DNA from 3 places in the Priestia sp. SB1 genome. Region 3 is predicted to be linked to each of the others. Evidence: riboswitches for the same ligand, from Rfam matches in the RefSeq annotation. Region 3 holds a riboswitch; each other region holds the start of a gene.
What was found. A riboswitch is a leader RNA that binds a small molecule or an ion and turns the genes downstream of it on or off. The one in region 3 is predicted to bind cyclic di-AMP.

Region 1 (10,948 bases), on a different contig from region 3:
CTAAATCCACCATATTTGCTGCTTCTTTGGCAGCTGAAGTTCCGCTGTTCATTGCTAAGCCAACATCAGCTTGAGCAAGTGCAGGGGCATCGTTTGTCCCGTCACCTGTCATCGCAACTAGCTTGCCTTGCTGCTGTTCGTATTTAATCACTTGAATCTTGTCTTCTGGCTTGCATTCCGCAATAAATTCATCTACTCCCGCTTCTTTTGCAATGGTTGCTGCGGTTAAAGGATTATCTCCTGTACACATGACTGTTTTAATACCCATTTTACGAAGTTCATCAAAGCGTTCTTTCATTCCTGGTTTTACCGTGTCTTTTAAATAAATCAAACCGTAAATTTTATTATCAGCGGCGACGGCAAGCGGCGTGCCACCAGCTCCTGCAATTTCGTTTGCTTTTTGCTGTAAATCAGAGGGAATTATCCCGCCATTTGACTCTACCCATGCCGTGACGGCGTCCACTGCCCCTTTTCGTACAGATACATTCTGTAAGTCAATGCCGCTCATTCGCGTTTCAGCTTTGAATTCTACAAACGTTCCCTGCGTTTTTCTAAGGTCTTCTACTCCCATGCGAGTTTGGATAAAATCAACCACTGAGCGTCCTTCTGGTGTTTCGTCGTAAAGAGAAGAAACAAACGCCCATTTGTACAGTTCACGTTCGTCTACGCCTTCTACAGTCGTTAATTGATGAGCCATTCGGTTTCCAAACGTAATGGTGCCGGTTTTATCTAAAATAATTGTATTGATGTCACCAGCTGCTTCTACTGCTTTTCCTGACATAGCAATCACGTTAAACTGCGTGACTCGATCCATTCCAGCAATTCCAATGGCCGATAATAATCCTCCAATCGTCGTAGGAATAAGGCAGACGAGCAGTGAAATTAAAATAGCCGTGTCGAGTTGAAAATGTAAATAGTTTGTAAAGACAGGAAGCGTCACAACAACTAGTAAAAAAATAATCGTCAAACTTGTCAAAACCGTGTTTAGCGCAATTTCATTTGGCGTTTTTTGACGCTCTGCTCCTTCAACAAGCGAAATCATTTTATCTAAAAATGATTCACCTTGCTCACACGAAATTTTAATTGTAATTTCATCGCTGACAACTCTTGTACCTCCCGTTACAGAGTTAAAATCCCCGCCTGCTTCTTTCATAACAGGTGCCGATTCCCCCGTAATGGCCGATTCATCAACGGACGCCAGTCCTTTAATAATTTCTCCATCTCCAGGAATCATTTCGCCTTGTGAAACGACGACAATATCTCCTTTTTTTAGTTGCGAGGCCGAAACTTGTATCATTTGCCCGTTTTGAAGCTGATTAGCTGTAATATCGCCTTTAGATTTCTTTAATGAGTTTGCCTGTGCTTTTCCTCGTCCTTCTGCTAATGCTTCTGCAAAATTAGCAAAAACAATGGTGAAAAATAACACGAGAGATACGGCAACATTAAATCCTGTGCTTACTGTACTTTCTCCGAAAAGGTCCGGAACAACGGCTAAAAAAAGCGTAATTACAAACCCGATTTCTACTACGAACATGATAGGGTTTTTTATCATCGTTCTTGGGCTGAGCTTGATAAACGCCTGCTTTACTGATTGAATAAAAATCGATGAAGCTTGTTTATCTACAGAACCTTGAATATGACTGTTGTGATCCAATTCAATATTATTTGCAAAATTCCGTTTATTCATTATGATCCTCCGCTTTCTTGATTACAGTGTTAAATACTCAGCAACCGGCCCAAGCACAAGCACTGGGAAAAACGTAAGTGCTCCTACAATAACGGTAGTTCCAATTAAAATGCCGCTAAATAAAGACGTATCCGTTTTAAATGTTCCAGGTGTTTCGGGAACAAGCTGCTTAGATGCTAGTGAGCTCGATACCGCCAGCATTGTAATTAGTCCGAAGTAGCGTCCAATATACATAACAATTCCCGTAGAAATGTTCCAAAACGGCGTTGCGTCACCGAGTCCTTCAAAACCGGACCCATTGTTTGCTGCTGACGACGTAAATTCGTACAGTGCCTGACTTAACCCGTGAAAGCCAGGGTTTGATATACCTTCCATTCCTAAATGAGTGGTAAGTGCTACGGCTGTTCCTCCTAAAATTAGCAGCGGCTGCAGAATAAGCGTCACGGCAATGAGTTTCATTTCTTTTCCTTCAATTTTTTTACCTACGTATTCTGGTGTTCTTCCAACCATTAAACCTGATAAAAATACGGCAATGATGACGTACATCATAACATTCATAAATCCTGCTCCGACACCGCCAAATACGGTATTTAACAGCATATTTCCAAGCGTTAATAACCCGGTAAGAGGCGTCAGGGTATCGTGCATGGTGTTGACTGCACCTGTTTCACTTGCTGTCGTCACGATGGCGTAAAGCGTCGACATGCCGACACCAAAACGGACTTCTTTCCCTTCCATATAACCGCTCGCTTCATTTAGATGAAAAGCACCAAGTCTTGGATTGCCTCCCCACTCTGTTACAAACGCTGTGCTTAAAATAACGATAAACAGCATACTCATCGCTACAAACAAGATGCGGCCTTGTTTACGCTGTCCAATCATTTTTCCGTACGTAAAAGGAAGGGCTGTTGGCAATAACAGCATAAGGACGATTTGTAATACATTGCTCCACGCATTAGGATTTTCAAATGGATGAGCTGAATTGACACCAAAAAATCCCCCTCCGTTGTTGCCTAGCTCTTTGATTGAAAGAAAAGAAGCAACTGGTCCCCTTGCTATTTGCTGCGTTGCTCCTTCTAATGTATGGGCAGTCACAGTCCCGCTTAACGTTTGAGGGACACCTAAAAACGCAAATAAAATGCCTGTTATAAAAGCGATAGGAAGTAAAATACGCGTAATTGACTTTACAAAGTCAACAAAAAAGTTTCCCATTTCCTTCCCTGCTAGCCCGCGAATAAAAGCGATTGCTACTGCAAGTGCCGTTGCTGGTGCAGCAAACATCATAAATACAACGGCTGCCATTTGCGAGAAATAGGACAAACCGGATTCACCGCTGTAGTGCTGCAAGTTCGTATTTGTCATAAAACTAATGGCCGTGTTAAAAGCAAGAGCCGGATCCATTCCTTTAATGTGGCTTGGGTTAAGCGGCAGTACCTCTTGAAACCGGAAGATAAGATACACTACAAAAATCATAAACGTATTTGTTAACACAAGAGCCAATGCATATTGCTTCCACGTCTGATTATGCCCTTTAATTCCTGCTGCTTTAAACATAACTGTTTCTATCTTTCCTACCAAGCTAGTGTTTTTATCGTTTGAAAACACATTCGCTATATAAATACCTACGGGCTTTGCAATAAGCGCTACAAAAACAAGCAGCAGCGCAACTGATAGTAGAAAAATCCCCACGTTTTATTCCTCCGCTTATTAAAATTGTTCTGGATTTAACAGTACATATACTAAATAAATTAAAACGAGAACTGAAATACCTAACAAAATGAACGACACGTTCACTTCTCCTCTCTTTCGTCTACTACATGAGACGACCAGCAAATAATTCCGTACATAGCAGCTGTTAATATGGCAAGTGTTCCAAGCATGATTATATCCACGTTGCTCCCTCCTGACTTTTTCCTAACAAAAATGATAGCTTCTAAGCTTAGTAACTATTGCTTTACATAAACCATCACGTCCAAGAAAGCTAAAGGCGAGACGTGATGCTATTTTTTTCCACTAAAAAACCGCAGAAGAGAGTTCTCTTCCGCGGTTTAATGCACGACAAATAAGCCGTAATTGACACGAATTTTTTACTCCCAAAACGCTTACGGAGTTAGCTGTCGGATTCGGGTTATGGAAGTAACCCTACTCAGTTAAGAGATTCACCCCTAGTACATACGTACAAAATATTGGGTCCCCCGCTCATAATTGATTAAGCGTATCTTTGTTATTTAATTTTTAGACTTAATAATAGTTTTTACTGCTGCGTTTAAAACTTTGATTAACTAACGTAGACAAATAGCGGTTTGCTAGATCAAAAGATTGCTGATCGCACATGGCCCGATATTCAATCATTTGAATCATTTGCTTAGATAAATGCATCCTGACGCTCCTTTCACCTATATTTTGAAAGGAGCGTACTATCCGCTGTTATAGAAAACGACCACGATTACACCATCCTCTCTCTTAACGCTTACGAAGTTAGCTGACGGGTTCGGGTCAAGAAAGTAACCCTACTCAATTAAGAGATTCACCCCTGATAATTGGGTCCTCCGCTCTTTCCTTCTCTTTCAGAAAAGACTCAGCGTTTCACAGTGGAACGTTTCATGAGAGTAATCTTACTCCTGTTAAAATTTACTGTCAACAACATTTTTTGAAATTTTAAAAGCTTTATTTTTCTATGTTTATTCATTATTTTAAAATAATAGATTCAAAAAAAACGAACCACTAATCAAATACCTTGATCAATGGTTCGTTTTTCACTTTGGCTAACATACGTCTGTTTCAGCCTCTTTTTTAGCTCATTTTCTCAATTTCATTTACAAGAATTGAAATGGCATCCGTTTTTGTTGCTTCACGCATTGTACGCTTCATCGTACTTGCCTGCTGCTGAAGCTCATTTACTTCACGCAAAAACAGTTCTTTTGTTAACTGCTCTTCTTCTACAACCATACAGTAGCCTTTTTTCTTAAAGGATTGTGCATTTAAAATTTGATCTCCGCGACTCTGTGCTTTTGATAAAGGAATAATCATCATCGGTTTATGAAGAGCTAAAAACTCAAAAATGGCATTGGATCCGCCGCGTGTAATCACATAATCAGTTGCCGCTAGAACATCAGGAAGCTGTTCGTTTACGTATTCTAACTGACGGTATCCCGACTCTTTTTCAAGGCTTGTATCAATATTGCCTTTTCCGCAAAGGTGTACAATTTGGAATTTCTTTTGCAGTTCAGGCAAAGACTCTCGAACGATTTCATTAATACGGCGTGCTCCTAAACTTCCGCCCATAATCGTTAAAATGGGGCGCTTATCATAAAAGCGTAGCCAGCTTTCCCCGTTCGCTGCGCTTCCGCTAAATAGCTCTTTTCGAATAGGTGAACCAACAACCTGCACTTTTTCTTTTGGAAAGTAGTTTGCGGCTTCATCAAAAGAAGTGAAAATTTTAGTGGCAAATTTCTGCGCAATTTTATTTGCCAGTCCCGGTGTTAAATCACTTTCATGAATGAACACGGGAATGTTTAAAGATTTAGCAGCCATTACCACAGGAACTGTGACGAAACCGCCTTTTGAAAAAACAAGAGAAGGCTTTAACTTTTTCAGCACGCGACGTGCATCGCCAACCCCTTTTGCTACTCGAAATACATCTTTTACATTTTCCATATCTACGTATCGACGCAGCTTCCCGCTTGAAATCGCATGATATGGAACGTTTAATTTTGTAATTAATTCTTTCTCAATACCATTGTGAGAACCGACATAATGGATATCCCATTTTTCACTGTCTAATTCTTTCATGATGGCAATGTTTGGTGTTACGTGTCCAGCTGTTCCGCCTCCGGTAAAAACGATAACTTGCTTACTCATTTTTTCTTCCTCTCTTTACTTCACTTAATCGATCTGTTTTGACATCAATTTTTATCTGATCTTTTTAGCATGCAATCTGACATGTAAAACGATGGTTTTATTATAGCATTTTTCTTTTTACATATGTATGATAAGGCGTATAAAAGCATGCTATACTTTTCATAAGGAGTGATGATAATGAACAAATCTGTACCTGCAGTAAAAGGTGACACAGTGGATTCCGAAACGCGCTGTACGCACTATCATACGGATAAAGATATTATTGCAATAAAATTTTATTGCTGTCATACATATTATCCATGCTATCAATGTCATAACGCACATGCGGATCACGACATTAAAAGATGGCCAACATTTATGTTTAATGAAAAAGCTATTCTTTGCGGAGTATGTAAACATGAGCTCTCAATTAATGAATACTTAACCTGTAACTCGACTTGCCCTCACTGTCGTTCTTCTTTTAATCCTGGATGCAGCCTGCATGGACACATTTATTTTGAACAAAAAAGCTGAACAAAACATCGTTCAGCTTTTAAAATAATTGCTCATCTATATTTATAATGGAAGGAAGCAGACCTGGGAACAGTTCCTCAAGTTCTTCTAAACGCAAGGAATAATAGTGCTGCGTACCTTCTATACGTAGTTTGATAATTCCAGCTTCGCGAAGTACTTTAATATGATGTGATAGCGTTGATTTTGATACATTTAATTTTTGATAATACGAACAGGTCTGCTCCTTTCTTGTCGCTAAACACTGTACAATTCGCAGCCGGTTAGGATCACTCAATGCATGTAAAATAGGCGTTAATTTAATTTCAGATTTCGGTGGTTGATAAGGTTTTCTCATGCTTAAAATATAACACAGCTTCTTTTGTGTATCAATGTTCGATAACTTTCGAACTAAATTCCTTGCACTGTTATTTAATCGGTGTTATAGTTTCATTGTTCGATGATATTCGAACTTATCTTCATTTTAATCGTAAATTGAATGAAAGATTAAAAACAAAACAAATAATATAAAGCACCATCATTATTAAAGGAGGAATCATCCATGATTCATTTACAAGCTTCAATGAAAGTTAACCCAGCAAAAAGAGAAGAATTTTTAGAAAACGTACAAGAACTAATTAAGCATTCTTTACAAGAAGAAGGAAACAGCAACTATCAACTATTTGAAGATGCTTTTACACCTAACACATTTATGATGATTGAAGAGTGGAAAAGCGAAGAAGCAATTCAAGCACACAATAAATCAGCTCATTTCCAAAGTTTTGTAGCATTTGCTCAAACTGGCGTACTTGTAGCACCTTTAGATGTAAAAACATTACAAGGCTAAAAATAACTTCTTTGAAAGGATGACGCATCATGAATGAAGCAATTCGTACAATTCAAGATCATCGTTCTATCCGTCAATATACAGACGAAGCAGTAAGCGACGAGCATTTAGATACAATTATTCAATCTGCTCAGTCAGCCGCTTCTTCTATTAACGGACAGCAAGTAACTATTATTAGCGTCCAAGATAAAGAAAAGAAGAAAAAGCTTTCAGAGCTTGCAGGCAACCAAGCGTGGATTGACCAAGCTCCTCTATTTTTAATCTTTTGTGCAGATTTTAATCGTGCTAAGATTGCAGCTGAGCTTAACGATGCGCCTCTTGGCGTAACCGATGGACTTGAGTCAATTTTAGTGGGGGCAACCGATGCTGGAATTTCTTTAGAAGCAGCAACAGTTGCAGCAGAGTCACTCGGTTTAGGTACAGTACCAATCGGCGGAATTCGCAGAAAGCCACTAGAAGTCATTGAGCTCCTAGATTTACCGGAATACGTATTCCCAGTAAGCGGTCTTGTCGTTGGACATCCGGCAGATCATTCTGCGAAAAAGCCTCGATTGCCACAAGCTGCTGTGCACCATCGTGAAAGCTATAATCATGACTTAAAGTCATTGATTCAAGACTATGATGCTGAAATGGCAGAGTATATGAAAAAGAGAACAAACGGTGCAGATGACCGCAACTGGTCACAAACTGTATCCGCTATTTACAAAACCATTTATTATCCAGAAGTTCGAGCGATGCTTGAAAAACAAGGATTTAAATTCGAATGATCAAAAGCTGCGATGTTCATCGCAGCTTTTTTTATCTACTTTAACAGCGTCTTGAATAGACTAAAAGTAATACTCGATAAATGAGGTGTTTGGATGGAGTTTATTTTAATTTGTAATTTTCTTTTAGGTGCAACGGCAGCGTTTTTATTGATGCCGGCTTTTACAAAAAAGAACACCCTTCACGTGACTTTGCTGTCTCTCCTTTTCCTCCTTTCAATTGTTCCAACCTTTCTTCTCGCTAATCCACATATCGGCGTTTTACCTTGGGCTATTCGAGACGGTCTTTTATTGTTTTCCGCTTTCCTTTTCTTTTATCTAACCTTCACTTTAAGCAGATGGAAAACACTTTTGTTTTTTCTTCTCCTTTTACTGTCAATTGCTCCTCTTGCCTACGTCGTATATGATGACTTCACGCATACGTATATAGATGCCAATATCGGACTTGGCCTAGGCTTCTTATTGACGTGGCTCTTAACAACCTTGTACAATATTTTGGCTATTCTTCGATTTTTCCGTCAGAAATCTCAGTAAACACGTTAAAAGTTAACAAACAAACGAATAGTTGATTTTATTTAGTATACGCTAACAACTGCACAGTCCTTCTCTTTACATAAAGCTGTGTATACTAAAAAAGGAGTGATACTTGATGAAACGACTATTCGTAATGGTAGCAGTGATTGCCTTCTTGGCACTTAGCCGCATGTTAGTATTTGCCGCTGAAACACCTCCTGCTGCAGATGAGCGACCAGCTCAAAATGCAGAAGTTCGTATCGTTCATGCTTCACCGGATGCTCCAGCTGTAGACATTTTTGTGGATGACAAAGCTTTAGTAGAAGGAGCAAAGTTTAAAGATGTCTCCAACTCCCTGCCTTTGTCAGCTGGTTCTCATAAAGTAGAAGTATACGAAGCGAAGACAAAAGGAACAAAAGATTCCATCATCGAAGCTACTCTTGTTGTAGACGGTGGAAAATCGTATACAGTAGCCGCTGTAAATAAAGCCGAAAATCTTGAACTGCAGGCTTTCACGAATAATAAGCAAGGGATGGATGGAAAAGCAAGCTTACGTGTTGCTCATTTATCTCCTGATGCTCCTGCGGTAAACGTAGGTCCTAAAGGGGCTGCTCCTTTATTTAAAGATCTGTCTTTTAAAAGCATTTCAGGTTATCAAGTAGTAAATCCGGGTTCGTATGATTTATCTGTTTCCACAGCAGACGGAAAAGAAATACTAAATCTTCCTGGAACAAATCTTCAAAGCGGTAAAAACTATACGGTTCTCGCAGTAAATACTGCTGATAAGCTTGAGACCATTGTTTTACAAGATAATTAATTAAAAAAACGTCATTTCAATTGAAATGACGTTTTTTTATAGACTGCGCTGAATGAATTCTTCTTTTTTGTACTCATAGGTAGAAATATCGTTCCACAATCGTTTTGAAAGCTCGTATTTCATACCTTCATATTTTTTTCTAGCACGTTCGCTCGAGCGTAACTGCTCCCTGAAGTCAATTCGTTCATTCCAGTAAGGTGATTCACTGACCGTTACGTACACATGACTTCTTCTAGCATCATGTGGAATGAGCTTACGGGCATTTTTAGCTGTCATAATTGGAGGGTAGTGTGAAGCTGGAACGCCTTCTTTTAATAAGACGAACATCTCCTTTTCCGCTACGTATACGTGAGATTTATTTTTTAATATAGCGCGCACTTCATTTATGTCTTCTTCGCGTTTGACGCCGATTAAAATATCAACGATTGGTGAACCTGCCAATCCTGGAACGGACGTGCTTCCAATATGTTCGATGTCTACTGAAAAATCTTTTAGTGTATTAAGTAACGCTTCTTTTTCCATTTGATACAAAAGCGACCACTTTGTTTCATACTGAACAATCTTTCGCATATCAGTTTCCACCCTTTCACTTTTTTATACTGTACCATGTTTTAAAATAAAAAGAAAGAATTTTCTAACTATTTACTTTTTGTTTATGCTATGAGCTTTTCCATCGATATACCCAGGCTTTATATTATTTTATATATTTTTGTTATTTTTATTCTGAATGTTTCATAATTGTGGATGTTTCCTCCTCCAAAAGATAGATACTCTTTTATTTGCTATCTCTCCTCTATCATATTCACATTCAGCTGCTTTATACTATTTTACATTTTTTCTAGTATAAAACATGTCCTCAAAACATCGGTGAACAAAGGGCTAAAGACCTTTAAATGCCCTTAATATCCCTACATTTCACCTTTGATATAATTATATTTTACATTAATGTAAAATTTTATCGTTAAGGATGGCAGATAGTTCAAATTCATTATACAATTGAAATTCGACATATAGTATGATGGATAATATCGGCATTATGAGATAATAGTAGATTTAACTCAAAATTTTGGGCTATTTGCCGATATATGCTTTGTATACTAATTAACTTATGTTGAAATTTGTAATTTGCAAGGAGGAAAAAATGAATAAAAAACATGTCATGTACACAGCCGTTTCTTCTGTTCTTTTAAGCTCTTCATTGCTTTTGCATTCGATTGACGCAGATGCAGCTGAATCGGCCAAAGTAACTGCTACATCGTTAAATGTACGTGCAACGCCTAGTACAAGCGGCGCTATCGTTGGAAAAGTAACGAAGGGAAACACCGTTAATATAGTAGATGAAAGCAAGGGATGGGCTAAAATTACGTATAACGGTAAAGAAGCTTGGATTTCATCTCAATACATAAACAAAACACAAACAAACAGTACGTCTACGGCAAATTCGACATCCAAGTCAGCCGTTGTTAACGCCAGTTCATTAAATGTTCGCTCTTCTGCGAGCACAAGCGCGTCTATCGTGACGAACTTATCCCGAGGTTCGAAAGTAACGGTGGTAAAAGAAAGCGGATCTTGGTCACAGATTAAAACGGCAGCGGGTCAAACAGGCTGGGTAGCGAGTCAGTACCTACAAGCAGGCTCCGGTTCTTCTACACCGACTAGTAACTCGAGTTCTACGACATCCAAGTCAGCTGTTGTTAACGCTAGCTCATTAAATGTTCGCTCTTCTGCGAGCACAAGCGCATCGGTCGTGACGAACTTACCGCGCAATTCAAAAGTAACGGTGGTAAAAGAAAGCGGATCCTGGTCACAGATTAAAACAGCATCAGGTCAAACAGGCTGGGTAGCGAGTCAGTACCTACAAGCAGGCTCCGGTTCTTCTACACCGACTAGTAACTCGGGTTCTACAACATCCAAGTCAGCTGTTGTTAACGCTAGCTCATTAAACGTTCGCTCTTCTGCAAGCACAAGCG
Region 2 (10,948 bases), on a different contig from region 3:
AAGCTTTAGATAGCTTCCAATCAAACGAAGTGATGGTTTCTGCATTAGGTGAACACTTAGCAGAGCACTTCGTTGAAGCGAAAGAAATCGAGTGGGATATGTTCCGTACACAAGTTCATCCTTGGGAACGTGACCAATACATGAGCCAATATTAATTTTTAAAAGTCGGAGAGATCGTTTGTACGTTCTCTCCGACTTTTTTTGTTTTTCACAATGAATAAATAACATTCTGCATACGTAAATTGAATAATATAGCTTGTTTATAAAAAAGCTGCCTGTCGTATAATTTACAGGGAGCTTTTTTATTGTTTTGTTACATACAAGAAAGAATTTGTTTACATGAATCAAAAAGGATGAGCTTTTTGTCTCATTGAATCTATAAGTAAAAGTAGTGTATAACAGATAGTGAGATTGTTTATGTGTTCACTCTGCACTGTATTTCAGTATAACTTCAGAGAGTTTTCAGCCAATCATAGTATCGTTAGAAAATACTGTTGGAGAGGAATGTAATAAAAATGAAAGAAGGAAATTTCTTTAAAGGTTTAGTGATAGGGATATTGATAAGCATTCCAATTTGGATTATTCTCATTGTTGTAGGCGTTCTGCTTTTTAAATAGGTCCTAACGTTATAAATAATAGACCCTCCTGATCTATACTTTAATCAACCAGAATAGAATTTGGACCAAAAGTATGTTAGGGGGGAGGGAACCGCACGATGAATTGTGCGGATTTTTTTATTGGTAGGGTAAACGTAGATTTCATCTATTTAGTTGCTTCTAGCAGTTGATTGGAGGGACACCTGCGAGAAAAGCGGAATAGGTGAGACCCCGCAGGAGCGCACGCGACGAGGAGGCTCACCAGCCCCCCCGCGGAAAGCGAAGCCTTGCACGGAATTCAACAGCGATGTAACAAGCCATCCATACTAGCGCATTTATCCTATTTGTTCGTTTTTAGATTGAAGTGATTTCGTTATGTCTCAATCTCCTTTTTTAGTAATTTTTCACTAAGTAGGCTAGTATACGTAGCACTTTTTTCCCTCATGCATATGTTAACAATAAGGAGGGACAAGTAATATGAAAAAAATCTATCTTGATGCAGGACATGGTGGGGCAGATGCAGGAGCAGTTGGAGCAAGCGGACTGTATGAAAAAAACTTAGTGTTAAAAATTCAACAATATTTAATAAGCTATTTAAATAGCACTTACAGTGACTTTACGATTAAAACCACCCGTACCACAGATACTTTTTTATCGTTATCTCAGCGAGCTTCTCAAGCTAACTCGTGGGGAGCAGATGCATTTATGTCTATTCACGTAAATGCCGGTGGAGGAACAGGATACGAAGATTATGTTTATAGAAGCGCTAGCAATGCTAGTAAAACGTTTCAATCGATTGTGCACGGGCAAGTACAGCCAACGCTGCTGTCGTATAATCATCCGAATCGCGGACGAAAATCGGCCAATTATGCGGTGCTTCGCTTAACAAATATGCCTGCAGTATTAACTGAAATAGCTTTTATTGATAGGAGCGCCGATGCAGCACTTCTTCAAAATGAAGCTTTTTTAAAAAGCATGGGTGAATCGTATGCAAAAGGAATTGCCGTATATTTAAATTTACCTCGTCGTGCAGTTCCAAATCCATCGCCATCTCCAACACCGACACCAAATCCATCACCTTCTGAACCAGGTGAAAAAACGTATACAATTAAGCAAGGAGATACGCTGTACAGTGTTGCACAGAAGTACGGCATAACAGTACAGGAGCTTCAAGAAGCAAATACAGGGCTTTCGGATCCTTTAACCCTAAAGGTTGGAAAAACAATTGTTATTCCTTCAGGAACTTCACCAAACCCATCTCCAACACCGTCACCAACTCCACCTTCTGAACAATATCCACTTCCCAATGGAATTTTAAAACAAGGCGATTCTGGAGAAGCAGTGAAACAGCTTCAAAGAGCATTAAACGCGGTTAATTTTAAAGTAGGGTCAGTAGACGGAATATATGGAGTACAAACGAAAGATGCAGTCAGACGTTTTCAGCTTGTGTATCTTCCTTATGATGTAGATGGCATTTATGGTCCTCAAACGAAAAACAAGCTAGCAGCCGTTTTAAAAGCAAAAAGTTAAAGAAAGCAGGTCTTCTGTAAGCAGGCAGAAGGCCTTTTGTTTTCCCCTTAAAAGCGCCTTAAGTACTATTTTATCGTTTACGTAAAATAATGCTTTACAAACCATTTGTACGGGAGTATATTATCTAAGAACAAAGGATAGTTATGAAAGAAACATGTTATCGATCATACTCTTTAACCGAAAATTATATTGACCTGTTATCGCTTAATTCGTCAGAAGTGGGGGACCCAAATTTGTGCATTGTCACTTGGGGTGAATCCTTTTTTAAAAGGTAGGGCTACTCTCATAGCCCGAATCCGACAGCTAACCCCATAAGCGTTTTGGAGAGGAGGTTTAAGCTGTGTAAAAACGCTGAGAACCCTTAGTGTTTTTTTTGTGCGCTTTTTTAACATAAAAAGGTATTTTTTAGGGATAATATCACTTATTCATGAACTTGTAACGGAGCTTAGCAACGAACAGTGAATAGTAGCTAAGCAATCATCGGAGGGAAATTACGTGAACTATTCAGTTCTCAAGAGATTATTGATTGGAAAGCCGCTCAAAACAAAAGAGTTAGGCGATCAAAAGCTTAGTAAGCTTAAAGCGCTGGCTATTTTATCATCAGATGCCTTATCTTCAGTGGCTTATGGAACAGAACAGATTTTGATTGTCCTTGCAACAGTGGGCGTGCTTGCCTATTGGTATTCGATTCCAATTGCGATTGGGGTATTGGTGCTGCTGACGGCTTTAATTCTTTCATATCGTCAAATTATTTATGCGTATCCGCAAGGCGGAGGAGCTTATATTGTTTCGAAAACCAATTTAGGAGAAAATCCTGGACTTATCGCTGGGGGATCACTGTTAGTAGATTATATTTTAACAGTTGCCGTGAGTGTTTCAGCAGGAACCGATGCTTTAACTTCGGCTTTTCCAACGCTGCATCACTATAACGTAGTAATTGCGTGTTTGCTGGTGATTTTTATTACGGTTTTAAATTTACGAGGTGTAACAGAATCCGCTTCTGTCTTAGCTTATCCGGTTTATTTATTTGTGATTGCTCTTATTTTGTTAATAGCGGTGGGCTTCTTCAAAATAGTGACAGGTCAAGTTTCACCTGAGCTTCATACATCTCTCGGTACCGTGGTGCCAGGTATTAGTTTGTTTTTATTATTAAAAGCTTTTTCATCAGGCTGTTCGGCATTGACTGGTGTAGAAGCTATTTCGAATGCAGTGCCTAACTTTAAAGATCCAGGTGCAAAAAATGCTGTTCATACATTAATGCTGATGGGCGGTATTTTAGCCGTTTTATTTTCTGGCATCACGTTTTTAGCTTATTGGCTTGGCATTTCTCCAAAAGCAGATGAAACGGTTGTATCACAAATTGCATCGAGTGTATTTGGACGAAATGGGTTTTATTATTTTATTCAAGGCACCACAGCTCTGATTTTAGTGCTAGCGGCGAATACAGGTTTTTCAGCTTTCCCTTTGCTTGCCGTAAACTTATCGTCTGATAAATACATGCCAAGAATGTTTCAAATTCGCGGCGATCGACTAGGCTATTCAAATGGAATTGTGACCCTTGGAATTGCTTCTATTGTCTTACTTGTCGCTTTTAAAGGAGCGACGGAACAATTAATTCCTCTTTATGCAGTTGGAGTGTTCATTCCATTTACGCTTTCTCAAACAGGCATGATTGTCAAATGGCTTAGAGAAAAGCCGGCCGGCTGGCAAGGAAAGCTAACCATTAACTTAATTGGTGCCCTCATTACCTTAACGGTGCTAATCATTTTGTTTACAACGAAGTTTTCACAAGTATGGTCCGTGCTCGTTTTCTTACCGGTTATCGTTTATATTTTTCATCGCATTCATACGCATTATGAAGCGGTAGGAGAGCAGCTTCGTATTAAGCAAGGAGAAAAGATTGGAAAGCTTGAAGGAAGTGTGGTCATTGTTCCTGTAGCAGGAATGACAAAGGTAGTGGAAAATTCATTGAACTATGCAAGAACGATTGGTGATACCGTTATTGCGGTGCACGTTGCTTTTGACCGAGAAAGTGAAAAGAGAATGGAAGAGAAGTGGGAAAAGTGGCAGCCTGATATTCGTATTGTTACGTTTCACTCTCAATACCGCAGTCTTGTGCGTCCGCTGTTTCGATTCATCGATATGGCTGAAGAAAAAGCCCGGGAAAATAATATGGCTATTACGGTTGTTATTCCGCAGTTCATCACGAAAAAAAGCTGGCAAAACATCCTTCATAATCAGTCCAGTCTGCTGTTAAAAGCACATTTGCTTTACCGTAAAAACGTAATCGTTACAACGGTACCTTATCGTTTTAAAAAATAATGAAACATGACTAAAAACCTCCAACTTATATGTTGGAGGTTTTTAATTTTTAAATTCACATACACTAACCATAATTGAATCTCATCAAAGGCACAAACGGAGGGATTGCATGAGTGAATTAATTAAGTTATTGCGAAAAGGAAATAAATCGGCCATGATGGCCGCTATAGTTAATACCATTATATCCATTATTAAAGGGATTGCTTTTGCTTTAACGGGAAATGTAGCGATGTTTGCTGAAACGATGCACAGCTTAGGAGACGCAGCAAATCAGTTCTTTGTTTTTATAGGTTCAGCATTAAGCAAAAAAGCTCCGACCAAACGATTTCCAAACGGATTTGGACGATTGGTTAATCTCGTTTTATTAGGGGCGGTTCTTGTAGTAGGAATTATGGCATTTGAAACGATTAAAGAAGGGTATCATCATATTCTTCATCCGACGAAGTCTTCAGGCTTTATTTTAAATATTGCAGTACTTGGCATCTCGGTATTACTTGAGATGTTTGTCCTCTTTAAGGCAATGAAAGAAATTTTGCACGATGTCGGAATGAATACTGCAGAGGTCAATGTTTTTACGCAAAGCTTTGTTCATCTAAAGAAAGCAAAGCCAGCAACTAAGCTTGTTTTTATGGAAGATCTGGTAGCCACTGGAGGAGGCGTATTGGCTTTAATCGCCGTTTTTATTTCGCGATTTACGCCTTTTCATCAAGCTGAAGGAATTGCTTCTATGCTAATTGGTCTTATGATGTTTTTTGTAGTAGGACGAGTATTTTTAGATAACGCTGCCGGAGCGCTTGGTGAAGCAGATAAAGAAATGGAAATGAAAATTGGTGCCATTGTTATGCAAGATGTACAAGTGCGTGATATTCAAACGTTAATGGTGATGAAAGAAGGAGAAGAGCTTCACGTTGAATTAAAAGTAGAAATTGATCCTTCTTTAACAGTAGCAGAAGCGGATGATATTAAAGATCGTCTGGAAAATCGTATTTTACAGGAAAAAGGAATAACGGATGTCATTATTGAATTTGATGAAGATGATGGAATTCCTGACTGGGTGACAAGCGATTTACAGCTTCAAAAAGAATAAAAAACAAGGAAGAAAACAGTTGTTTTCTTCCTTGTTTTTTTAGCTATATACTTTTTCACGCACGTTTTGAGAATCTGTTGAAGCCGCAGAAAAGTTAATAGTTTCACGTACAACGTAAATAGGTCTATTTTTACTTTCATCGTAAATTCTTGCGATGTATTGTCCCACTAGACCTAAACCAAGTAGCTGAATACCGCTAAAGAAAGTGATAGCTACCATAATCGAAGTCCAGCCAGGCTGAATATTTTCACCTATCAGCCAAACAACAATCGAATAACTTAAAACGAGAAGTGATACAAAAACTGATAACAAGCCAATAACCATTACTAAACGTAAAGGTTTCGTTGAAAACCCAATAATTCCATCTGAAGCAAACTTGATCATCTTTTTTAAAGGATATTTTGTTTCACCAGCAAAACGCTCATCGCGCTCATATTCTACATATGTTTGCCTGAAGCCGATCCAAGACATCATTCCTCTTACGAAACGATTGCGTTCAGTCATTTTTTTGAATACGTCCGCAACTTTTCGGTCGATAATACGAAAATCTCCCGTGTCTTTTGGGATTTCAATATCGGACATATAATTTAAAAAGCGATAAAAATACTTAGCCGTTGTCAATTTAAAAAAGGTCTCTCCGCTTCGCTTCTTGCGCTTTGCGTATACAATTTCATAGCCTTGCTGCCATTTAGCAATTAATTCAGGAATCATTTCAGGCGGATCCTGTAAGTCAGCATCAATAATTACGATAGCATCACCTTGAGCATAGTCAATACCTGCTGTGACGGCAGTTTGGTGCCCGAAATTACGGGCAAAATCAATAATTTTTACGTTAGAATCCATAGCTGCTACGTCCTTTAAGATTTCAATTGTTCGGTCTGTACTGCCGTCATTGACGAAAATGAATTCATAGTTAATGTGATTTTCATGCATGACGGAAAGCAAGCGATTATAGCATTCATTAGCTACTTCTTCTTCAAAATACATAGGTACCACGATTGAAATTAGTTCTTTCATGCTTTACCTCCTATCGAGTGATTGTTTGTGTGCTTAAACGTCCATATTTTATTAAGAAAAAAATTAAAAAACATTCCTATACAAGTAGACAACAGTTGTCCAATTATCGGATTAGCAGGTGTATAGTGTACAAGAAGGAATAAGCAAGATGTATTAATTGCTAAAGTAATAAGGTTTACGATGAAAAATTGAGCTAACATCCATTTATGTACAGTTGCTTGAAACACCCACGATTTGTTCCAATAGTAGCTGTTTATGACGCCAATGAAATAGGATAGTACGTTAGCCAATATATAATTCATATCAAAATGAATGAGTGCTAAGTAACTGATAATAGTGAGCAGGGTATTCATTATACCTACGAATCCGAATTTCAGGAATTTTATCACGGTTGCATAATCCCTTCCATTTAATTTATCTCTTCACATTTTGCCTGTGGCTTATTTTTAGTAAACCGTACTAGTAAATAAGATAGAATCACTGAAATACCAAACCCTTCGAGCAGCATAAAGCTTGGAAAAATAAAGAATCGATAGCGAGTTTGAATTTCAATAAGCAAGTGAATAAGAACGTATCCTATGATTAGTAATAAAAACAGTGTATACGGATATTTATCCTGCTTCTTCAGGAATAAACATATAAGTCCAATAATGGAAAGAATAGTAGTTGAAACGTAAATGATTCTTTCATAACTTTGAGCAGCACTAATTAATTTCTCTTTATTAAAAGGTACATCTTCTTGAGGAGTTAATGAAATACTCCAAAATGTAGATGCATCCGTTCCTCCCCACATATTCAGGAATTTAATGTGAAAGAGATCTAAAAGTTGCTCTTTATCTGCTACTCGCTCTTTAATTACTTCTTTTTCTGCTTCAGCTCGTTTTTCTCCAATTGGCATACCCATAAAACGACTAGCATCCTCTGAAGAATAAGAACCGCTTGTTTCATAATTAAAGCCAATAACGAATTTCCATAAAGGATCTCTGTTACTTAAAGGATATTTAGAAATACCGCTCGCTACAAAAGAGTAGTTGATCAGCGCATTTGCAATAAAAAAAGTAGCCAGTACGCCTACGAGGTTTTTTCCTATTTTCTTTCGACGAGTTTTTAACTCAGCAGCATCCTTCGCTTCAATGTAAGGTTGAAGAATTTGCAAGATGAAATAAATGAAAACAGCAACGATAATAATGGGTCCCAGAGGGCGCATTAAATTTCCTAACGACAATAGAAGACCAATATAAAGCCAGCTAAACTTGTTATGAGCAAATCTTTTTATAATAAGGTAAAAAGCTGCATAAAATAAAAAAGTAGCTAAATGCTGATTGGTTAACACTGAGCTGTAGAGAATGTTCGGAATGTAGAACGCATATAGGAAAGCTGCCATTCTCCCAGCAAGTTCGTTAAATACTTTAGCGCCAATTAGATAAATAAAAATAACGGTTCCAGTAGAATAAAAAATATTTAACAATTTTAATGTGAAAATGCTATCTCCAAAACAGCGAATAACAATAGATTCATAGAATGAAAAGCCTAGCTGATATACCCATGTAGTGAAATAAACGCTTTGGTTAAATTCATAATTTCCTTTTGCGATATTACGTGCGGCATCTAGCATGACAAGAAAGTCAGATTTTACAGGTGTTTGAACAGAAAGCATCCATGCTAATCGAACACCTAAGGTCAAAACAATCAGTGAAATAAAAAAAACAGTTTTGTTCATGTATCTACTTGCAATAGCTATTAGAAAAATGACAAGGAAAGTGATACATATTCCTTCAATAATAAATGAATTACTTAAAGCCAAGCCTTTTAAGTCCAATGAATTTGTCATCGCACTATAACTGCCCCATAGAGACCATGTAAGAATCATGACACATAAAAGAATCAGGCTTTTGGATAAAAATGAGTTAAGCATATTACCTCCTGCAAATTATTTCAAAGATAAGGTACAAAATTCCTACCCTATGATACCATATTTTATTATTTTGTATATATTTTTCTTATAGAGTATAATATTAGATTGTTCTGAAATTACAACAGCGGCACAACGTGTAATAAAAGGTTCAGCGGAGTAGACAGTGATTTAGTAATAGATAAAAGAGGTTGGAAAAAAAGGATTTTAGTCGAAGGGAAAAACGAACCATTAATCATCATGTTTGATGGTTCGTTTTTTATGGTGAACGTAGGTTTCATTTGTTTAGTTCTTTCCAGCAGTTGATTGGAGGGCAAGACGAAGACTCCTGCGGGAAAAGCGGAAGGGGTGAGACCCCGCAGGAGCGCAAGCGACGAGGAGGCTCACCGGCCGCCCGCGGAAAGCGAAGTCTTGCACGGAAATCAACAGAGGTGTCACAAGCAATCCCTGCTAGCTTATTTATTTCATTTGTTTCCCTTTAGACTCGCTTGATTTAGTTATGTCTCAATCTCTTCTTTTTTATCATGTGTTTTCTGATGGGAACAGCTTTTATGTTTTAAATCGATCTTTTAATAAATTCCATAGGGAACTCACTCCGAGACTAATGCTGATCAGAATTCCTGATAAAGCTACTATTAAAGCGATATATTCAAAGATAGAAAACTGCTTCATACTATCCCAATTGATGTTTCCCTTTAGCTTGCTAATAACTAAATTCATTCCGTAAATACCGGAAAGAACGGTATAAATCGTTAAAATTAATAATAAGTAATTGTGACGCTTGGCCGCGATTTTCTCTTGATTTTGATACAAAGTACCAAGGGTTTCTTTGACTTCTTGATAAAGAGAATTGATGTGGAAGATTTTTTTAAAGAGCTCAGAAAACTCTTGACCTTCCGTGCGAGAGCTAATTTCTAAAAATAAATATTTACCTGAAAATACAGTAATAGAGCGAATTAGTCGCTCGATGCCCTCTGAATTTTTATGAAACGTGAGCTGAGAATACTCATAGGATAGTTTTAGCAACACGATTTTATAGAAAAAATGCAAAAATAAATTATAGTAATGCTGGCCAAATAGATGATTCATCAAAAGCTGATCCGTTTTAGAGTCTGTCGATTTAGAAATACACGAAAACACATGGTCTGTTATAACGTAATAGGTTTCAGGAGCCCATCTGGAATACACGTGTTTGGTATTATACGTTTTAATATACTCATGGTTGTGTGCAGAGATAAACGGTTTCCCGTCAGGCGTATAGCTATTTAGCTGCCCAGTACGAAATAAAGTTGTGGAGTTAATTTCTTGCTCTTGATTTACCGTTACATAACTTAATACAAACATCCGTTCATCGATAAAATAAGGAAGACTCCCGACGTGCTGTTCACGCGTCGCTTCTTTTTTGATGTGTTCGTTCAAAAATGGCGCGAGCTGTGAAAAAATATAATCCTGTACTTTGCTATAGCGATGATGTTCATAGGTAATGGTGGATCCATGCTCTTCAGCAAGCTTCGGTTCTAATACACGAAAATGATTCATGAATTCTAAAATGTCATCATAGGTGTAATGATTATGACTCATCTCAGTGCGAATGGTCATGACGCCAATTTCAAAAGGACATAAAAAAACATCCACAGACAGCACGTTGCTAGACACGGTGGTGGAGGAAGTTTGTAGCGTAACGGTATGGTCTATTTTTTTTGAAAATCGAAGCAAGCCTTCTTTTTCGCACGAATCAGGAAATAGAATACATTCAATGTAAGGAAGAAAATATTGATCCAAGCTATCATGAGATACGTAATACTGTTCTCCGTAGTATTCTTTTTCTACATGTTTGTTTTGAATGGAAAAAAACTCAAACATATTTGCTTCTAGTGCATGAACAAGCTGCTCTTTATTTTTTCGATCAAAGGAAAAAGGAAAAAGAAACATGTTCATTGCTTTGGTAGGCATAATAGTTTGAAATGGTTCTGTTTTCCTTGGTGTATTGGTCATAAACTACATCCTTCTTATAGTCGGTTGTATTTTTTTTGAGAGTCGAAAAAATGCAGACAGAAAGTAAAAGGTAAAACAGGCTTTATAAAAACCGCTCTACCTGCCTGTAATGATTCGACGTATCATTTATAATATGCCAATTTTTTTAGAAAACAAACGTAAAAAACCAACTAACATCATGATTAGTTGGTTTTACATACAGTGTGTAATTAGTGAATCGTGCGATATACACCAGTGACTTTTCCTAAAATCGTTACGTGGCGAAGAATAATAGGCGCCATCGTTGAATTTTCAGGCTGTAAACGAACGAAATTTTCTTCTTTAAAGAAACGTTTTACCGTTGCTTCGTTGTCCTCGGTCATAGCGACCACAATATCTCCGTTATTAGCAGTTTGCTGCTGACGTACGATTACCATATCGCCATCTAGAATACCTGCTTCAATCATACTTTCTCCCATAATTTCAAGCATAAATACATGATCATCTGGA
Region 3 (10,948 bases):
AGAGAGAAAAAAGTTTCAAATTACTTAGGGGATATGTCGTATAAGTCAGCCCTATTGGATTAAAATGATAGATGACAGTAAGGGGGGATGGAAAAAACATAATGATTTAGTCATTTTTTCACACTAAAGAAAAATAGTCTAGATGATTCATTTTTAGCTAAGGGACCAGAATTTATACTGAACATAGTAACTGCTTTTTAAAATAAATAAAAGCTGATATCTTGTTTTTTGGTTGTAGCATGTAAGCTTTTTATTACAAATTATTAAAGATTCTTATCTTTTTGCAAATACACATTGTATTTCATAGTTTTAACAATTATGATAAAAAAGCAAGTGTCAAAATAGGAAAATAGTTGAGCATGTAAAACGAAGCGATAAGCTTATTAATTTGAAAGAAAGGCAAGGTACATAGCTTTATGTGGGAAATTATTGTAGCAATCATTTTAGGGATTGTAGAAGGTTTAACAGAGTTTGCTCCCGTTTCGTCAACTGGGCATATGATTATTGTGGATGACCTGTGGTTAAATTCAAAAGAATTATTTTCATCTCCAGTAGCTAATACATTTAAGATTGTTATTCAGCTAGGGTCGATCTTAGCAGTAGTTGTTATTTTTAAAGATCGTTTTATTAATTTATTAGGATTAGGAAAGAAACCAGCTGCTGCAATTGGACCGACAAATCGCTTAAATTTAATGCAGGTAATTGTTGGTTTGTTACCCGCAGGAGTGTTAGGCCTTTTGTTTGATGATTACATTGATGAACATTTGTTTTCTTTAAATACGGTGCTAATTGGCTTAGTGGTCGGAGCTGTATTAATGATTCTAGCAGATTTGTTTGGACCTAAACGTCCGCGTGTAGAGACGGTGGACCAAATGTCTTATGGACAAGCACTAGGTATAGGACTGTTTCAATGTATTGCTCTTTGGCCAGGTTTTTCTCGTTCAGGCTCAACGATTTCAGGAGGGGTTCTTCTTGGAATGAGCCATAAGGCAGCCGCAGATTTTACATTTATTATGGCAGTGCCAATTATGGCAGGAGCAAGTGGACTTTCATTGGTTAAAAACTGGCAATATTTCACATCAGATGCACTACCGTTTTTTATTGCTGGTTTTATCAGCGCCTTTATTTTTGCGCTTATATCGATTCGCTTTTTCTTAAAATTAATCAACCGCATTAAATTAGTTCCGTTTGCCATTTATCGAATTGTCTTAGCGGCTATTCTATATTTTGTATTTTTATAAAATAAATAAGCGTATTTTATAGCCATTTAAACTTCTGATAAAGACTTAAAAAGCAAGAAAAAGCTATTGCAACATTGCAATAGCTTTTTTGCATAAATATATATTATTGTCTTTTGAAAGCGTTTTATAAACATGGGTATTGACAAAACGTGTCGAAAAATAGTAAATTAATATTTGTGCAGTATAAAGTTAAGTAAAAGTAAGACTTCTGTTTAGTTTTATTGACTGTAAAAAACGTATGACAACGTATAGATCGTTTTAATTTTATAAAAATTGAATAATAAGCTTAATCGTATAGAGCGGGGGAATCATTATCGGCAGTAAAGCTGCCTTGGGGTGAATCCTTACAAAAGGTAGGAAACTCTCAATTCCGAATCCGACAGTTAACCTCGTTTGCTTTATTGAGAGAAAGAGCCCAAAATAGCGTAAGTAAAAGGCTGTTCTTTCTTAAGAATAGTCTTTTTTTGTTTTTTCAGAAAAGTATATACAAATGTCATACATCTTTGGGGAGGTACATCTATGAAAAAAATTCGTTTTGGTTTGGCTACGCAGATTTTTACCGGTTTAATCCTCGGTGTTCTTGTAGGAGTAATTTGGTTTAACGATCCGCGTGTAGTAACATACCTACAGCCGCTGGGAGACCTATTTTTAAGATTAATTAAGATGATTGTTATTCCAATTGTTATCTCAAGCTTAGTCGTTGGAGTTGCAGGAGCAGGTAGCGGTAAACAGGTCGGAAAGCTCGGCGTTAAAACCATTCTCTATTTTGAAATTATTACGACTTTTGCAATTATAATCGGTGTATTGGTTGCTAATATTTTTCATCCAGGGCAAGGTGTAGACATTCATTCAGCACAGAAGAGTGATATTTCACAATACGTTGAAACATCCAAACAGCAAGAAGGAAAGTCAGTGGCTGAAACGTTCTTACACATTGTTCCGACAAACTTTTTCCAGTCAATTGTTGAAGGGGACATGCTAGCAATTATCTTCTTTACAGTATTGTTCGCACTTGGAGTAGCGGCAATTGGAGAAAGAGGAAAGCCTGTTGTTCAATTCTTTGACGGCGTTTCTCACGCAATGTTTCACGTGGTAAACCTAGTAATGAAAGTGGCTCCGATTGGAGTATTTGCTTTAATTGGTGTCACAGTTTCGAAATTCGGTTTAGAGTCACTCCTTTCATTAGGAAAGCTTGTTATCTTAGTTTACTTAGCGTTAATTTTCTTCCTACTTGTTGTATTAGGAGGAATTGCGAAATGGGCAGGAATTAACATTTTCCACTTATTCCGCTATATGAAAGATGAACTGTTGTTAGCATACAGTACATCTAGTTCTGAGACAGTTCTTCCGCGTATTATGGAAAAGCTTGAAAAGATGGGCTGTCCAAAAGCTATCGTATCGTTCGTTGTACCAATTGGTTATACATTTAACCTAGATGGTTCTGTTCTCTATCAAGCGATTGCAGCTTTATTCTTAGCGCAAGTGTATGGTATTGATTTAACGATCGTTCAACAGCTGACGCTCATTCTGGTATTGATGGTTACATCTAAAGGAATGGCTGCGGTGCCAGGAACATCATTTGTTGTATTACTGGCTACTCTTGGAACAATCGGCGTTCCGGCAGAAGGATTAGCCTTCATTGCGGGAGTAGACAGAATCATGGATATGGCACGTACGGTTGTTAACTTAGTAGGAAACACACTAGCAGCAATTGTGATGTCTAAATCAGAAGGCAAATTTGACCCTAAAAAAGGTACAGAGGTCATGAGAGCCGGCTAATTTATAAATTAAAAAGCTACTTATTCTATTCAAAAAATTAGAATAAGTAGCTTTTTTCATAATAATTCCTTTATTATTATGGAAATTGACCCTATAATATGTAACATCAGGTATAAATATATCCAAATTTTATTCTTACATAAAAGCAGTCACTGGTTCCTTTCTTTATCAATAAATATAGAGATAGCTTAGCTAGTTGGGGGATAGTAGAGTATGTGGAAAAAGCGAATATGGGTCATCGCCTCGATAGTAATCGTATGTTTTTTAATCCCTTACAGTTTACCGATTGTGTTTGCTTTATTAACAGCATTAGCGCTTGAGGGTATTGTTCAAAAATTGCATCAATCTTTTAAAATGAAGAGAGTCTACGCAGTGCTTATGACCTTCATTTTATATGTTGTTTCGCTCATACTTATTGGGTTTTTTATTGTTCGGACAATCGTTACGCAAGTGGTTGCTCTTTCAAAGATAGCGCCTTCATTTGTAAAGGAAATCTATGAAACCGCGATTTATCCAACTATTATTAAGTGGAAATACTATTCAAACGCTCTTCCTACAGAAGTGATTTCTTCTATCGAGCGCACGCTTGAAAAAACCGTAAATTCATTAGATTCTCTATTAAAAAGTACCGTGGAAATCATCATTAGCTTTGCCGCTACTGTTCCTGGGTTTCTACTAGAGTTTCTTATTTATTTAGTAGCGCTTGTATTTATCAGCCTTGAGCTGCCTGCTATTAAAAATAAAATTAAGTCTTTCTTAACAGAAGAAACGAAATATAAGCTACAAGTTGTCATCACTCAGCTTATCCAAGCGGGGGTTGGTTTTATTAAGGCACAAATTATTTTAAGTGTCATGACGTTTGTAATGGCTTATGTAGGGCTTTGGCTATTAGATGTTCCGTATACCGCGCTGCTTAGTTTATTAATTGTAATTGTCGATATCTTACCAATCCTTGGGACAGGCTCGGTGCTCGTTCCATGGGGGATTTTTGCTCTTACTCAAGGACATGACTCATTAGCAATCGGCTTATTTATTCTATTTGGAGTCATTACGGTAGTAAGACGTGTAGTAGAACCAAAAGTATTTTCTACAAATATGGGTATTTCACCTTTGGCTGCATTAGTTAGTTTGTACATTGGATTTAAACTTTTAGGTTTTGTCGGGTTGTTTTTAGGACCGGCTTTAGTTATTTTATACGATGCTCTTCGTAAAGTAGGTATTATTCAAATTAACTTTAAACTATAAAAGCGCTGGATAAAACTAGCGCTTTTTTTTATTGAAACTTTTGTAGTACGTCATACGTAAAGAGGGAAAGGAAAAAACTATGTCGCGTTGGTTTTTATCTATCAATCGGCTAAATTATAGTTTTGCAGTCTTAGATTTAATGACATGAGGAGGAGAATTTTTGTTAGAGTCGGTTTTACTTTCTTTAATTGAAGCGCTAAAACAGCTCTCTTATTTTGGCGTAATTTTAGCATTAACGTTTGAGTTTGTCCCCGCAGAGCTTGTTTTACCTTTAGTAGGGTATTGGGTGTACCAAGGTGATATGAACTTGTATCTGGCTATCCTTGCAGGTACAGTAGGCGGTGTGTGTGGACCGTTGACTCTTTATGCACTGGGACGTTACGGTGGACGACCGCTAGTTTTAAAATATGGAAAATATTTTTTGGTGAAAGAAAAAGAAATTGACGCTGCCGATCGCTTTTTTAATAAGTACGGCAGCGGGGTCGCTTTTTTTGGACGGTTTATTCCAGGAGTGCGTACGGCTATCTCTTTTCCATGCGGGATGGCAAAAATGAATGTATGGCTGTTTTCTATTTACACATTTGTTGCGATGCTTCCAGTAACGGCTATTTACGTATATTTAGGATATAAGTTAGGACCTAAGTGGAAAGAGGTGGGTCCGATTGTATCTCAATACATGCAGCCTATTGGAATAGGAATTGTTGTTTTAATTGCGTTATTTTTTATCATTAAATATGTGCGGAATAAACAAGTAGGACAGAGCTGATAAATCGAGGAAAAGAGTGAGGATATGTCAGAGCATGAACAATTGAGAATAGAATTACGAAAAATTGAAAAGTGGGAGAAAGACCAAAAAGGACTTTTTTTCTGGGAGCGGCTGGCTCGCTTGCCTTTTTCAGCTTTAGATAAAGTAACGCCAAAGTTCATTCATCAAAAAATAGAAAAATTATTAGATGAAATTGCTAAGTATGTTGATAATGGAGGCCAGTATTTAGCTAATACGTCTGCCACGCTAGAGAAAGCATCAGCCCAATTACAAGAAAATAAGCAGCTGTCAATAGAGGATGTTCAGCATTTATCTCTGCAGGAAATGGATGAGTTGGCGGAGTATTTTATTGAAGTCCGAAAAAAGAATGCGCAGCTGCAAGGAGCTACAACCGGAGTAGGTGGAATTTTCACACTGGCGATTGATATTCCTTTTGTATTGGGACTTACGCTTAAGACACTGCAAGAAGTGGCTGTTTCTTATGGTTACGATCCCACTGAGCAAGAGGAACGCATTTTTATGGTCAAATGCATGCAGTTTTCATCCTCTGATATTGTAGGAAAGCGTGCGATTTTAGAAGAATTAGCAAGCGGCAATCGAACGCAGAGCTTGCAGCAGCTCCAAGGTTGGAGAGAAGTGTTTCTAACCTATAGAGACAACTTGGGATGGAAAAAGCTATTTCAAATGATTCCTATAGCAGGGATGGTGTTTGGGGCGTATATTAACAAACAAGCGATTAGCGATATAGGAGAAGTTGGAATGATGCTTTACCGTAAAAGACGCATTTTAGAAAAAGTCTCACAATCTAAAAAATAAAAATAGGCTGGTATGAAAGTATTTTAGTTGAAGAAAAATCCGAACGAGTTTGATTCTTAGTTGAGAATCAAATACGTTCGGATTTTTTTATTGATATAGTAAATGTAGCTTTCATGTATTTAGTTGCCTCTAGGTGTTGATTGGAGGGCAAGGCGAAGACTCCTGCGGAAAAAGCGGAACAGATGAGACCCCGCAGGAGCGCAAGCGACGAGGAGGCTCAACGGCCGCCCGAGGAAAGCGAAGCCTTGCACGGAAATCAACAGCGGTGTAACGAGCGATTCATATTAGATCGTTTACCTTTTTGTGCGTGTGTAGATGGGATTGATTTGTTTATGTCTCGATTACTTTTTTTCGACATTATTTCTGGGGAAATATGTCGAGGTGTGTTAAGCCTATTTCCTTAATCAAAATGAAAAGTAGGAATGGTAATAGTATTTTTTCGTCTGGCAATCAGTAAATAAATAATTCCAATTATACTCCATACAATACCGATAAATAAGGATGTTTTTTCTAAGTTAAGCCACATAAAAAATAAAAATAAACTGCCGAGTAAAGGCATAAGTACATATGAAATATATCCACTGAGAGATCGTTTGTTTTGTTGAATAAAATAATGGATAAAAACCGCTATGTTAACTGAACTGAACGCAATTAAAGCACCAAAATTAATTAAAGAGGTAGCTTTTTCAAGAGACAGACTTAGTGAAATTAAAGAGAGACCACCAATAATGACTACGTTCCAAACAGGCGTCTTTGTTTTAGGGTGAATATAGCCAAAAATTCTCCGTGGCAGATAACCATCTTTCCCAATTGCGTAGAGAAGTCTTGATGCACTCATATGTGAGACAAGTCCAGAAGCAATAGTTGATGTTAAGGCTGCTGCTACAAAAATAGATTGAAACAGCTGGCCGCCAATTTTATAAGCGATTTCAGCCGATGCACCTTCTAAATCATGAAACAAAGAGGCTGAAGGGAAAAGAAGCTGAGCAAAGTAAGAAACCGTAATAAATAAGGCGCCTCCCGTACATGCAATAATGAGAATCCCTTTGGGAATGGTTTTCTCAGGCTTAAGTGTTTCTTCAGCCATGGTGGTTACAGCATCAAACCCTAAAAAAGAAAAGCATAAAATAGCTGCTCCGTTTAATAAAAGAGATATAGAAGCCGATTCACTTATAAACGGTTTAAATGATAGCTCTTGCCCTTGAGTTGTAGCACTTAAAATAATAAAGATGATAGCTACTAAAATTTGAAAAGCAACTAATAGCGTACCAAAAGAAACGGTTAAATGAACGCTAAAAATATTCATTATGGTCATGATGACCACAAAGCTGATAATCCATACGGCTTTTGGAACACCTGGAAACAGAGAGCTTAGGTAAATATTTGTCAAAAGTGCATTAATCATCGGTAGAAATAGATAATCAAGAAGAGCCGTCCATCCTACCAAAAAACCAATGCTTGGATTCATTACTTGCTGTGCGTATGTATAAGAAGAACCAGCTCCAGGAAAAGCTTTTACCATTTTTCCATAACTAATGGCTGTGAATAAAATAGCAATCAACGTGAATGCATAAGCACCTGAAACATGTCCATCTGTGGATTCAGTTACAATGCCAAATGTATCGAAAACGGCCATGGGTGCCATGTAGCCTAATCCTATCACGACGATATGCCATAATTTTAGTTGTTTAAGAAGAGAAGGTCCATGATTCATATTTGTCATCCTTTCTGTGTATAATCATTCTGCAATATTTATTATTATACTATATTGTTAGATTTGTCATCTTTTTTTGAAAAAGAAGAGAAAATTGCGCGCTAAGAGATAAAGAGCGTTTAGTTAATTACTAGATAAAGCAAAAAAATGCTTTTTTTCACTTTGATTTTTACCATTGAGTCTAGAAAGCATTTTACATAAAATGAAAGAAAGTAAAAAAGCTTTCGATTAGTATGATCTACTTGTAATAAATACGAAAACAAACTTTTGAATGCGGTTACATTTTTGCGGGTGTATAAACTTATAATGATGATAAAGGAGATGAAGGAAGTGATTGCTACACCCTATATAAACTTGGAGATAAACAAGGAACCAGGTGTGCATGTTGTATTGGATGAAACAAAAAAAGATGGTGTTTATTTTATTAAATTAACGGTCAAGTCGATTAAAAAAAGAAGTCTTCCAAAAATGGCGTTAAAATGGAGCGTTCCGTTGTTAGATATCCAGCTATATAAATCTATACAAACTAGTCAGGGAGATGTGAGTACCTCTTCTGTTCATTGTTTTATGAATAAAAATGGCTCTAACCGCTACACTATTGCATGTTCAGACATACTTCATCCTATTCGGTGTGCCCCCAATTGGAAGGAAATGTGTCTAGATGTGGAGATGAACTTATTTAGTGAAAGCACTTGGTCTCTTCATAGCTACGAAACTGAACTGCGAGTAGATACAAGAATGATTGAAACAGAAGAGTTATTCAAAGATTTAGCGAAATGGTATGAAAGAAAAGAGATTAATCTAGCATCTGCTGTTGAGCATGCAACGGCAATAGATGAAAAAGGAAATGTCTCGTTAGATATTTGATGGTGAGGAGAGAGATAGAGTGGGGATCTTATTTAATGAACGTACAAAGGAGTTTCACCTGCAGGGCCGCGATGTAAGTTATATCTTTTCAGTGTTGAAAAACGAGCAGCTTGGTCACTTGTACTATGGAAAAAAGCTTAAGCACCGTCCGTCTTTTCAGCATTTTTTACGTGTGGAAACAAGAGGAGCTAGCGCTTCGGTCTATGAAGGAGAACTAGCATTTTCTCTTGAAACAATCAAACAAGAGTATCCTTCTTATGGGACAACAGACTTCAGAGAGCCAGCCTACCAACTTCTTCAGCAAAACGGAAGCCGAGTCACCAATTTTGAATACGATAACCATAAAATTTACAAGGGCAAGAAGCCATTAAACGGCTTACCTGCTACATACGTAGAAGAAGAAAGTGAAGCCACGAGTGTAGAAGTTGAACTAATTGATAAATTGCTCAATGCATCACTTATTTTAACGTATACCGTTTACGAAGACCGAAATATTATTACGCGTCACGCACGATTTGAACATAGAGGAGAAGAACCAGTCGATATTTTGCGTATCATGAGCGGCAGCATTGATTTGCCCACATCAAACTATGAAATGGTTCAGCTTTCCGGTGCATGGATTCGAGAGAGACACGTGAAAACAAGAATGCTTCAGCCGGGTATTCAAAGTATTTCGAGTGCGAGAGGTACAAGCAGCAGTCAGCAAAACCCATTTTTAATTTTAAAGAATCCAGCTGCAACTGAACACAGTGGAGAAGCGTATGGTTTTAGTCTTGTATACAGCGGAAACTTTCTTGGACAAGTGGAAGTAGATCACTATAATGTATCAAGAATAACGATGGGTATTCACCCTTTTGATTTTCAGTGGCGACTAGAAAGTGGACAAACTTTTCAATCACCAGAACTAGTATTGGCTTATTCAAATAACGGGCTAAACGGTCTTAGCCAAGAGTATCATGAGCTTTATCGCAAGCGTCTCGCTAGAGGAAAATGGCGGGATTTAGAGCGACCAGTTTTAATTAATAACTGGGAAGCGACGTATTTTGATTTTAACGAAGAGAAAATTGTACACATTGCCAAAGAAGCACAAAAGCTGGGCGTTGAACTTTTTGTATTGGATGACGGCTGGTTTGGTAAACGTAATGATGATACAACTTCTCTTGGAGACTGGTTTGTAGATGAAAATAAGCTTCCGGGCGGTATGAAATCATTGGCTCAAAAAGTAACGGATTTAGGTATGGACTTTGGATTATGGTTTGAACCTGAAATGATTTCAAAGCAAAGCAACTTGTATGAAAAGCATCCAGATTGGTTGATTCATGTGCCAAATCGTCATCAGTCTCATGGACGAAATCAATATGTGCTTGATTTTTCACGAGAAGAAGTAGTGAATTATATTTATGAACGAATGGAAGCTATTTTAAGTGAAGCACCTATCTCGTATATAAAATGGGATATGAACCGAAATATAACGGAGATTGGATCTGTTGGGCTACCCGCGAATCGCCAGTTTGAAGTAGTACATCGCTACATTTTAGGAGTATATGATTTGTATGAGCGACTAACAAAGAAGTTTCCGGATATTTTATTTGAATCGTGTGCAAGCGGGGGCGCTAGATTTGATCCGGGAACGCTTTATTATGCTCCTCAAGCTTGGACGAGCGATAACACGGACGCGATTGAACGTCTAAAAATTCAGTACGGCACTTCTTTTGCTTATCCAATCAGTTCAATGGGAGCACACGTATCAGCCGTACCAAATCATCAAGTACGCAGAGTAACAAGTCTAGAAACAAGAGGAGACGTTGCGTATTTTGGCGCATTCGGTTATGAGTTAGATGTTACGCTGATGACAGAAGATGAAAAAGAAACGGTAAAAAAACAAATTCAGTATTATAAAAAATACCGATCTCTTATTCAAAATGGAAGATTCTATCGATTAAAAAGTCCGTTTGAACAAGATGGAAATGTGACGAGCTGGATGGTTGTTTCATCCGATCAAAAGCAGGCAATCATCGGTTATTATCAAGTATTAGCTAGATCAAATCCTTCTTATGAACGCATTGAGCTAAAAGGGCTTCATCCTGATTATGAATATACAGTGATGGAAACAGACCAAACAGCTTATGGAGATGAGCTCATGTACGCAGGAATTGCTCTAACTCATGAATATCCGGGTGTTGAAGCATACGATAAAAAATCTGGAGACTTTGTATCGGTTATTTACACACTGCAAGCGCAATAAGCAAAGAGGCTGGGACATAACGAAATAAATCCAATCGAAAGATGAACAAATGAGATACATGAGCTGGACTGCTTATGACACCGCAATTGATTTCCGTGCAAGGCTTCGCTTTTGCTCCTGCGGGGTCTCACCTGTTCCGCTTTTCCCGCAGGAGTCTTCGCCTTGCCCTCCAATCAACTGCTAGAAGGAACGAAACAAATAAAACGATATGCATCATCAAAAAGAAAACGAACCACTCATCAAACAGGTTGATGAATGGTTCGTTTTTTACTTGG

Region 1: linked by a shared signal. The riboswitch ahead of kdpF (K(+)-transporting ATPase subunit F) and the one ahead of WKH56_RS34225 (cation:dicarboxylate symporter family transporter) in region 3 are both predicted to bind cyclic di-AMP.
Region 2: linked by a shared signal. The riboswitch ahead of WKH56_RS01160 (APC family permease) and the one ahead of WKH56_RS34225 (cation:dicarboxylate symporter family transporter) in region 3 are both predicted to bind cyclic di-AMP.

The regions. Positions count from the first base shown of each region.
Region 1 is NZ_JBBJSS010000005.1:538,455-549,402, forward strand. Features, by position in the region: gene kdpB (potassium-transporting ATPase subunit KdpB) at 1-1,687, opposite strand, end outside; gene kdpA (potassium-transporting ATPase subunit KdpA) at 1,709-3,370, opposite strand; gene kdpF (K(+)-transporting ATPase subunit F) at 3,395-3,481, opposite strand; cyclic di-AMP (ydaO/yuaA leader) riboswitch at 3,773-3,913, opposite strand; gene WKH56_RS21460 (hypothetical protein) at 3,929-4,066, opposite strand; cyclic di-AMP (ydaO/yuaA leader) riboswitch at 4,139-4,281, opposite strand; gene WKH56_RS21465 (undecaprenyldiphospho-muramoylpentapeptide beta-N-acetylglucosaminyltransferase) at 4,481-5,548, opposite strand; gene WKH56_RS21470 (CHY zinc finger protein) at 5,726-6,061, shown strand; gene WKH56_RS21475 (ArsR/SmtB family transcription factor) at 6,081-6,395, opposite strand; gene WKH56_RS21480 (putative quinol monooxygenase) at 6,600-6,884, shown strand; gene nfsA (oxygen-insensitive NADPH nitroreductase) at 6,914-7,651, shown strand; gene WKH56_RS21490 (hypothetical protein) at 7,745-8,182, shown strand; gene WKH56_RS21495 (DUF4397 domain-containing protein) at 8,298-8,978, shown strand; gene WKH56_RS21500 (GrpB family protein) at 9,015-9,548, opposite strand; gene WKH56_RS21505 (N-acetylmuramoyl-L-alanine amidase family protein) at 10,120-10,948, shown strand, end outside.
Region 2 is NZ_JBBJSS010000001.1:214,397-225,344, reverse strand. Features, by position in the region: gene glnA (type I glutamate--ammonia ligase) at 1-155, shown strand, start outside; gene WKH56_RS01170 (hypothetical protein) at 771-926, shown strand; gene WKH56_RS01165 (N-acetylmuramoyl-L-alanine amidase) at 1,074-2,126, shown strand; cyclic di-AMP (ydaO/yuaA leader) riboswitch at 2,318-2,459, shown strand; gene WKH56_RS01160 (APC family permease) at 2,622-4,448, shown strand; gene WKH56_RS01155 (cation diffusion facilitator family transporter) at 4,558-5,535, shown strand; gene WKH56_RS01150 (glycosyltransferase family 2 protein) at 5,575-6,552, opposite strand; gene WKH56_RS01145 (GtrA family protein) at 6,549-6,941, opposite strand; gene WKH56_RS01140 (ArnT family glycosyltransferase) at 6,962-8,467, opposite strand; gene WKH56_RS01135 (hypothetical protein) at 8,767-8,946, shown strand; gene WKH56_RS01130 (magnesium transporter CorA family protein) at 9,014-10,459, opposite strand; gene lexA (transcriptional repressor LexA) at 10,669-10,948, opposite strand, start outside.
Region 3 is NZ_JBBJSS010000020.1:13,977-24,924, forward strand. Features, by position in the region: gene WKH56_RS34220 (undecaprenyl-diphosphate phosphatase) at 417-1,241, shown strand; cyclic di-AMP (ydaO/yuaA leader) riboswitch at 1,515-1,654, shown strand; gene WKH56_RS34225 (cation:dicarboxylate symporter family transporter) at 1,761-3,020, shown strand; gene ytvI (sporulation integral membrane protein YtvI) at 3,234-4,265, shown strand; gene WKH56_RS34235 (DedA family protein) at 4,426-5,031, shown strand; gene WKH56_RS34240 (EcsC family protein) at 5,056-5,847, shown strand; gene WKH56_RS34245 (hypothetical protein) at 5,984-6,118, shown strand; gene WKH56_RS34250 (APC family permease) at 6,248-7,561, opposite strand; gene WKH56_RS34255 (hypothetical protein) at 7,883-8,428, shown strand; gene WKH56_RS34260 (alpha-galactosidase) at 8,448-10,673, shown strand.